Regions from separate parts of the Sporosarcina sp. P19 genome, predicted to be linked through region 2. Evidence: riboswitches for the same ligand, from Rfam matches in the RefSeq annotation. Region 2 holds a riboswitch; the other holds the start of a gene.
What was found. A riboswitch is a leader RNA that binds a small molecule or an ion and turns the genes downstream of it on or off. The one in region 2 is predicted to bind S-adenosylmethionine.

Region 1 (4,120 bases), on a different contig from region 2:
TATTCGTTGAACTGCCACAAGTGGGCGATCAATTGAAATCAGACGAGCCTTTCGGAAGCGTTGAATCAGTGAAAACGGTTTCTGAATTGTACGCTCCACTTACTGGTAAAGTTGTAGAAGTGAACGAAAACCTTGAAGACAGCCCGGAATTGGTTAACGAATCTCCATACGAAGGTGCATGGATGGTAGTAGTTGAAATCGATAACAAAGCTGAATTGGATGAGTTAATGACAGCTGAGCAGTACGAAGAAATGACAGCTGAATAATATTCTAAAAGAAAAAGCGCTGGAACGTCCTAGCGCTTTTTTTACACGCTAGGAGGAAACAGGATGGACCTGAAAGTTCTCATTGTAGAAGGCGGTTCGGATCGTAAGCGGCTAGTGCCGATCCTTGCAGAGCCTGTAGAGATTCTTTGTACGAATGGCACCATCAGTGCGTATCATATTGAGGAACTGCTTGAACCATACGAGCAACAAGACCTGTTCGTCTTTATGGATGCGGACACCTCAGGTGAGTCCATTCGGAAGCTGTTCAAACAACTGTATCCAGAAGCGCGACATTTATATACGGATCGTCTCTACCGCGAAGTAGAAACGACGCCCATTAAACTATTGGCTAGCATTTTAGCTGCCGCCAATTTTAAAGTACATTCCAAATACTTGGCAGGTGGACCACATGAATAATTGGACAATTGAAGACTGGCAACGTGCACAGGCGGCAGAGCAAGTAGCCGCTTTTTATTTATATACACCGATGTGCGGAACGTGTGCAGTCGCTTCAAAAATGCTCACGGTGATCGAGACAATGTGTCCGAAATTACCGATTGGAAAGGCAGACTTGAATTACGTGCAGGAAATCGCAATAGAATATGAGGTGGAAAGTGTCCCTTGTTTACTCATTCAGCGCAAAGGACAGCCTTTAGAAAAGATTTACGCCTTTCAATCCGTCCCGTACTTGCTAGAGAAGCTCAGTTGACAATAGATATAAAAGTATGGTATAAGTAGTTAATCAATTGAATACGTAACTCTTATAAAGAGCGGTGGAGGGAAGTGCCCTATGAAGCCCGGCAACCGTCACGTTTGTGAAATGGTGCCAATTCACTCAAAGCCTAACGCTTTGATAGATGAGAGAAATGGTAACGTACATAACTACATACGTTCGGCCTTTCTGCTTGTCTGCAGGAAGGCTTTTTTTATTCTAAAGCGGAAAGCGCCGTGTAGGCTCGACAGGCGTTGGAAGACTTATCACAAAGGCGTTCTTTGCCTTTTTGGAAAGTCTGAAACGACCCGAGAGCCTGGCGCTTGCAGCTGGATGAAACAAAAGCGGAAGATGCCGTTTAGCTCCGACAGGCGTTGGAGGACTTACCACAAAGGCGTTCTTTGCCTTTTTGGAAAGTCTGAAACGACCCGAGAGCCTGGCGCTTGCAGCTGGATGAAACAAAAGCGGAAGATGCCGTTTAGCTCCGACAGGCGTTGGAGGACTTACCCCAAAGGCGCACTTTGCCTTTTTGGAAAGTTTGAAACGACCCGAGGAGCTGGCATCTGCAGCTGGATGAAACAAAAGCGGAAAGCGCAATGTAGCTTTCTAAAACACATAATGAAAAGACTTAATAAAGGTGGTGCGGAAAATGATTCAACTAACAAACGTTCATAAAAGATTCCAATTGAACCGTTCAGAAATTGTCGCAGTAGATGATGTGACATTAGCCATCGAAGAGGGAGAAATTTTCGGCGTCATCGGATATAGTGGGGCAGGGAAAAGTACATTAATTCGACTATTGAACGGTCTTGAAACACCTACGTCCGGTAGTATTATGATTCACGGACAAGAAATGACGACATTGAAAGGTGCTGGCCTTCGCAATGCGCGTCAGAAAATCAGTATGATTTTCCAGCACTTTAACTTACTGTGGTCAAGAACAGTAGAAGAGAATATTATGTTTCCTCTTGAAATTGCTGGCGTGAAGAAATCGGCACGTAAGCAAAAAGTGAAGGAATTGATTGATCTCGTTGGACTGACAGGCCGTGAGCAGGCGTATCCATCGCAGTTATCAGGTGGTCAGAAGCAACGTGTCGGTATTGCGCGCGCGCTTGCAAATGATCCCGAAGTATTACTTTGTGATGAAGCAACGTCCGCACTCGATCCTGAGACGACGAATGCGATTCTGGATTTATTGACGGATATTAATGAACGTCTTGGATTAACAATCGTTTTGATTACGCATGAAATGCACGTCATCCGAAAGATCTGTCATCGCGTGGCGGTCATGGAAGCCGGGCAAGTCGTGGAAGCGGGCAATGTGCTGGATGTTTTCCAATCCCCTCAAGCGGATATTACGAAGCGTTTCATATCGCAGGTGACCGATACAGGCGATACGGACGCAGCGATGGCGCATTTACAGGAAGAGTCACCGCATGGCAAGTTGATCAAGTTAGCTTTCATTGGCGAACGTACAGAGCAGCCAGTGCTTGCTGAATTAATTCGTACATTCTCAATCGATGTCAACATCGTGCAAGGGAATATTTCGACGACACGTGACGGCGCATACGGCACACTTGTCTTGCAACTAGTAGGGGACGCGGCAGTTATAGAGGAAGCCATTGCGTTCCTAGACGCCAATGAAGTGAAGACGGAGGTGCTGATCCATGATTGAGCAATGGTTCCCGAACGTTAACTGGGATAAAATGTGGCAAGCAACGGGCGAGACGCTTTATATGTCTGCCTACTCAACGGTCTTCACGTTTATTTTTGGTATTGCACTCGGTCTGTTATTGTTTTTAACAAATCCGGGTCAGTTATGGGCAAATAAAATCACGAATGTCTTTACAGGCGCATTCGTAAATATATTCCGATCGATACCTTTTATTATTTTGATTATTTTATTGTTACCTTTGACGAATTTATTAATAGGCAGCATGCGTGGACCGAATGCCGCATTGCCAGCATTAATCATTGGCGCAGCTCCGTTTTATGGCCGCATGGTACTCATAGCATTGCAGGAAATCGATAAAGGGGTGATCGAAGCGGCGCGTTCAATGGGTGCTAAAACATCTACGATCATTTTTAAAGTATTGTTACCAGAATCCATGCCGGCACTCGTGTCAGGTATTACAGTGACGTCAATTGCACTTGTCGGCTACACAGCAATGGCCGGGGTAATCGGTGCTGGAGGACTCGGTACGCTCGCGTATCTCGAAGGGTTTCAGCGTAACCGTGGGGATGTTACAATGATGGCGACAATATTAGTACTAGTCATCGTGTTTATCATTCAGTTTATAGGTGATTTCATTGTGAAACGTTTGGACAAGCGATAATAGGATTTTCAGGATAACCTGTTAACCATAAAACATTCCATCATGGAGAGGGAGAAATGTGGATATGAAGAAGTTTTTATTCGGTCTATTCGCAGCCGTACTAGTGCTTGCGCTGGCAGCTTGTGGAACAAAAGACGAGGGTAGTAAGGATAATGGGGCAACAGATGTAGATGATGCAGAAAAAGGCGAGAAAACGTCGTTGACAGTCGGTGCATCTAATACACCGCACGCGGTAATCTTAGAAGAAGCTAAGCCGTTATTAGCTGCAAAAGGCTATGATTTAACAATAGAGAGTTACACAGACTATGTACTGCCAAACAAAGATTTGGACGAAGGTACAATCGACGCGAACTATTTCCAACACATTCCGTATCTAGAGAGCCAAATGGCTGATTTCGGTTATGACTTTGTCAATGCGGGTGCAATCCACATCGAGCCAATCGGTGTGTACTCAAAGAAATATGATTCATTGGAAGATCTTCCGGACGGCGCAACGATCTTAATCAGTAACTCTGTTGCAGACCACGGCCGAGTACTTGCTATGCTTGAAGAAAAAGGATTGATCAAGCTAGCTGACGACGTAGAAAAAGTGAAAGCTGAAGTAGACGATATTGTAGAAAATCCTAAGAACTTGGAGTTTGACGCAAACTACGAAGCAGCATTAATGCCTCAGTTGTATAACAACGACGAAGGCGACGCATTGTTGATCAACTCCAACTACGCTATCGATGCAGGCTTGAATCCAATGGAAGATTCCATCGCATTGGAAGATAAAGAGTCTCCATATGTTAACGTAATTGCGGTGA
Region 2 (4,120 bases):
TGCAACAAGTTGAATGCACTGTCCGGTGACAGGCATGGGCCGAAGTCTCTCAGCAATTGCACGCGCAGTTTCGTTGCGAATGCTGCCGCAGCCGTGTCGATTCCGTAACGCAAGCCATTATACGTTTCATCCGGCTCTGTAAAGCCTGGGAACTTACCTTGTGTCCAGTCGAATTTCCCTGCATCAACGGCTACCCCACCGATGGTCGTACCGTGTCCGCCGATCCATTTTGTTGCTGAGTGGATGACTACGTCCGCCCCGTACTCGATTGGATTTGATCCATATGGAGATGGGAATGTATTGTCTACTAGCAATGGGATGCCATTTTCATGTGCAATATTCGCGACAGCTTCCACGTCCAGCACTTGCAAGCTTGGGTTACCGATTGTTTCTGCAAACAATGCTTTCGTTTTATCCGTAATAGCTGCTTCAAAGTTCTTTGGATCAGATGCGTCAACAAATTTCACTGTGATGCCGTAGCGCGGTAATGTAACAGCGAATAAATTGTATGTACCACCGTAAAGATTGCTCGCTGCGACGATTTCATCGCCTGCTTCAGCAATATTCATAACAGAAAATGCAATCGCCGCCATTCCAGAAGACAACGCAACTGCTGCTGTTCCTCCTTCTAGCTGTGCGACACGCTCTTCAAAGACAGCTACTGTCGGATTCGTAATTCTTGTATAGATATTGCCTGCTTCTTTTAAGCCAAATAAGTTTTGTGCGTGTTCTGTGTCTCTGAATACATAAGAAGTCGTACGATGAATCGGTAAAGCCCGTGAACCTGTTGCTGGATCCGGTTTTTGCCCTCCGTGTAATAGTATCGTTTCTGCCTGTAAATTCGTCATAACCATTCCCCTTTTCCATGTATTGATGGAACACCGAAACGCCCCGAATATCTTCTCTCTGGGACTAGACAAGGAAAACATAGAGCGTGATTCACTATATATAGAGAAAAAGCCCATCTTCCATAATAAGAAGAGGGCTCTGCTTTCGCTCATTCCCCCTTATCTTCCAAACTGCTGAGAGTTTGTAGGAAGTAGCACCTTTGCTTTCGCCGGTTGCTGGGCATCACAGGGCCTAATCCCTCCGCCTCTCTTGATAAGAGTGTGTCTATTCGTTTTCCATCGTTGAAAAATAGTATACGGCTATTCCTAGTCTATTGCAAGAATTTAATAGAATGTTTCGAAATTAGCATTACTTTCAATATGATGAATTGAAAGTAAGAGGGAAGAAGGCACCGTTAATCGACGTTGCGGGAGCCATCCACAAGCACCGTAGTGAGTTTAATGATGTTTCTACTTGCGACAACAATCGAAAAATCGCCAGAGACATGTTCAGTGAACAATGTGCTGGCGATTGTGCTTATTTAGAATATGTCCCACCATATTTTTACGGCGGAGGCCATGATTAGCGCGGCTAGGATGCTTTGTAATACTTTGGTATTTACTTTTCGGCTAACTTTTACACCGATTGGAGCTGCGATGATGCTTGCGGCGATCATGACGAGAGCCGGTCCATAGGGTACTTGCCCTGTTAAGAGCTTGCCTGATGCTGAGCCCACTGATGACAATAACGTAATCGCGAGTGATGTAGCGATCGTAACACGTGTCGGGATTTTTAGTATCACGAGCATAATCGGTACCATAATGAATGCACCACCAGCTCCGACAATCCCAGCTGCCAAGCCGACGATAAAGGCTGCACTAGAAGCAACGAAGCGATTGAATGTAATTTCATCGATTGGCTGATCGTCGAGACCTTTTTTCGGAATAAACATCATAATTGCCGCCATAACAGCTAGAAAGCCATAGACGACGTTGACAGTAGCTTCTGTTAGCATACTAGAACCGGCACCACCGATCACACTACCGACTAATACACTGATTCCCATGTAGAGAACGAGTGGTTTCAAGATCAGATTACTCTTTCTATACGCTAAAACTCCTGAAAGTGATGCAAAGAACACTTCAACTGCAGTAATCCCAGAAACTTCATGTGGTGTAAACGCAGCAAAACCCAGTAGTGCAGGGATAAATAGCAACATTGGATATTTAACAATTGCGCCGCCAATTCCCATCATTCCAGAAAGGAACGAGCCGACGAATCCAATGAGGAAGATCGTGATAATAAATGGAATGGTCATGATGTTCTCCCTTCTTCCTGATGAAAGAGGGAGACAGCAATTCCCTCTATCCGTAGTTTACCCTTTTTGGATCCAGAATTTAAAGACATCGGACTCTTGTTGCTGATCTTTGATTTCATGATTGCCCGAAGCTGCCCATGCTGTCAGGTCAGACACTGATCCTTTGTCTGTCGTATGAATTTCAAGAATATCTCCTGCTTGCAAATCCTTCATTGCTTTCTTTGCACGTACGATCGGCATTGGACATGCCAGGCCTTTTGCGTCTAAAAATGTTGTTGTACTCATATATATCTTCTCCTTTAAATTTGGTTTTTTGTTTTCACTACAAATTCAACTACATAGTTACCGTACCGCACAGCGATTTGGGCCAATTTCCATCTCGCGTTGCGTTTCTTCATCAGGCTCGATTTTCCCCATATTCATCTGGCGAATTTCCTGATATGCATTTGGCTGTGGGGGCAAGTTATCAGTAACTAATTCTCTGAATTCTTTTTCATCCTGAATATTCAAGCCATGATTTTTTTCATACAATACGCCAAGCTTCTCCGCCACGCTACCATCTTCATTCAACTCATCTATAATCATGAAGTGTGCAGGTAAGACTATTAAGTCCTCAGATAATTTTTTATAGCGACTATACAAAGACTCACGTAAATCACCTACCCAATCTTCCGCTAAACCAGCTAAATCTGGACGTCCAATCGAATCAATGAACAGAATATCGCCTGTCATCAAATAGCTGTCATCGACGATAAATGAAGTCGAACCAATTGTGTGTCCTGGCGAATAAAGTGCTTGAATATCAATTTTCGTTTCACCTATCTGAATGAATGTATCACCTTCTAACGCTGCATATTCAAATACTGCCTCTTCTGCATCTTTCGGAGGCAGCCAATACGTTGCACCCGTGGCTTTTGCAATCTGACGACCACCCGAAATATGATCAGCGTGCAAGTGCGTATCAAGTACGTTTGTGATCTTGACACCGCGCTGCGCAGCAAAATCCAAGTACACATCCGTCATACGTGTTGCGTCAATGATTGCCGCTTCCCCACCAGACATGACCATGTAGGAAAGACATCCTTTACCAAGACGGACAAATTGATAGAGCTCGCCACCCGATTTCAAATCGGCAATTTTCACCGGCTCAAGATACTCGCTCCAAGCTTTCATTCCACCTGAAAGGTAACCTACTGGGAAGCCTGCTTCTTCCAGGATTTCCGCCACCATGATGGACGAACCTTCTTTTGCACAGACAACTAGGATTTCTTCATCTTTTGGCAATTGATCTTCAATTTCTTCAATGCCATCCAATAAATCAAAGTACGGTACATTCAAATGGCGCACTTGCTCCCCTTCGATTTTCCAATCTTCAAATGCACCTTCATTTCGCACATCCAAAATGAATAATGATTCCTTCGCAATAACGCGCTTTGCTACTTCACTTGATTGAATGGTTCTCATTTATTCATACCTCCTGTTGTATTTTCTGTCTCGCTATTCCATTCCGACATGCCAGGAATTACATTCGTGACACGTTCAAATCCATTTGCGACTAGTTTTCGGCACGCCATATCACTGCGGTTACCTGTTCGGCATACTACAAAGTACTTGTTGTCCTTACTCAAGTGCGCCATACGTTCATCCAATTGACCAAGAGGTATAGATAGGGCCCCAGGTATATGAGCAAATGCATATTCAGCTTCTTCACGAACATCTACTAACACAGCGTTAGGGTGTTGCAGCCGTTCCAGCAACTGATCATTGTGGACTGTAACCGGATATTCTTTTTGTGACTGATCTTCCTGACCTGCTCTTCGTACAAAGTGGCGCCATACATCTGCTTCCTTCACATTCCCTACGTATTGATGACCTGCACTTTCCGTCCACGCCTGTAAATCTGCAGTGGTGCCTGAATCTGTAGACTGGACTTCAAGCACTTGGCCGTCTTGCATATCTTTCATCATCTTTCTT

Region 1: it holds a riboswitch for S-adenosylmethionine, as region 2 does, so the genes downstream of both, CSV74_RS15640 (methionine ABC transporter ATP-binding protein) here and CSV74_RS10005 (O-acetylhomoserine aminocarboxypropyltransferase/cysteine synthase family protein) in region 2, are expected to answer to the same signal.

What each region holds. Positions count from the first base shown of each region.
Region 1 is NZ_PDYR01000021.1:21,782-25,901, reverse strand. Features, by position in the region: gene gcvH (glycine cleavage system protein GcvH) at 1-266, shown strand, start outside; gene CSV74_RS15650 (toprim domain-containing protein) at 330-683, shown strand; gene CSV74_RS15645 (thioredoxin family protein) at 676-975, shown strand; SAM riboswitch class I at 1,025-1,130, shown strand; gene CSV74_RS15640 (methionine ABC transporter ATP-binding protein) at 1,628-2,653, shown strand; gene CSV74_RS15635 (methionine ABC transporter permease) at 2,646-3,314, shown strand; gene CSV74_RS15630 (MetQ/NlpA family ABC transporter substrate-binding protein) at 3,379-4,120, shown strand, end outside.
Region 2 is NZ_PDYR01000008.1:51,161-55,280, forward strand. Features, by position in the region: gene CSV74_RS10005 (O-acetylhomoserine aminocarboxypropyltransferase/cysteine synthase family protein) at 1-848, opposite strand, end outside; SAM riboswitch class I at 1,005-1,108, opposite strand; gene CSV74_RS10010 (sulfite exporter TauE/SafE family protein) at 1,370-2,146, opposite strand; gene CSV74_RS10015 (sulfurtransferase TusA family protein) at 2,204-2,431, opposite strand; gene CSV74_RS10020 (MBL fold metallo-hydrolase) at 2,489-3,610, opposite strand; gene CSV74_RS10025 (sulfurtransferase TusA family protein) at 3,607-4,120, opposite strand, start outside.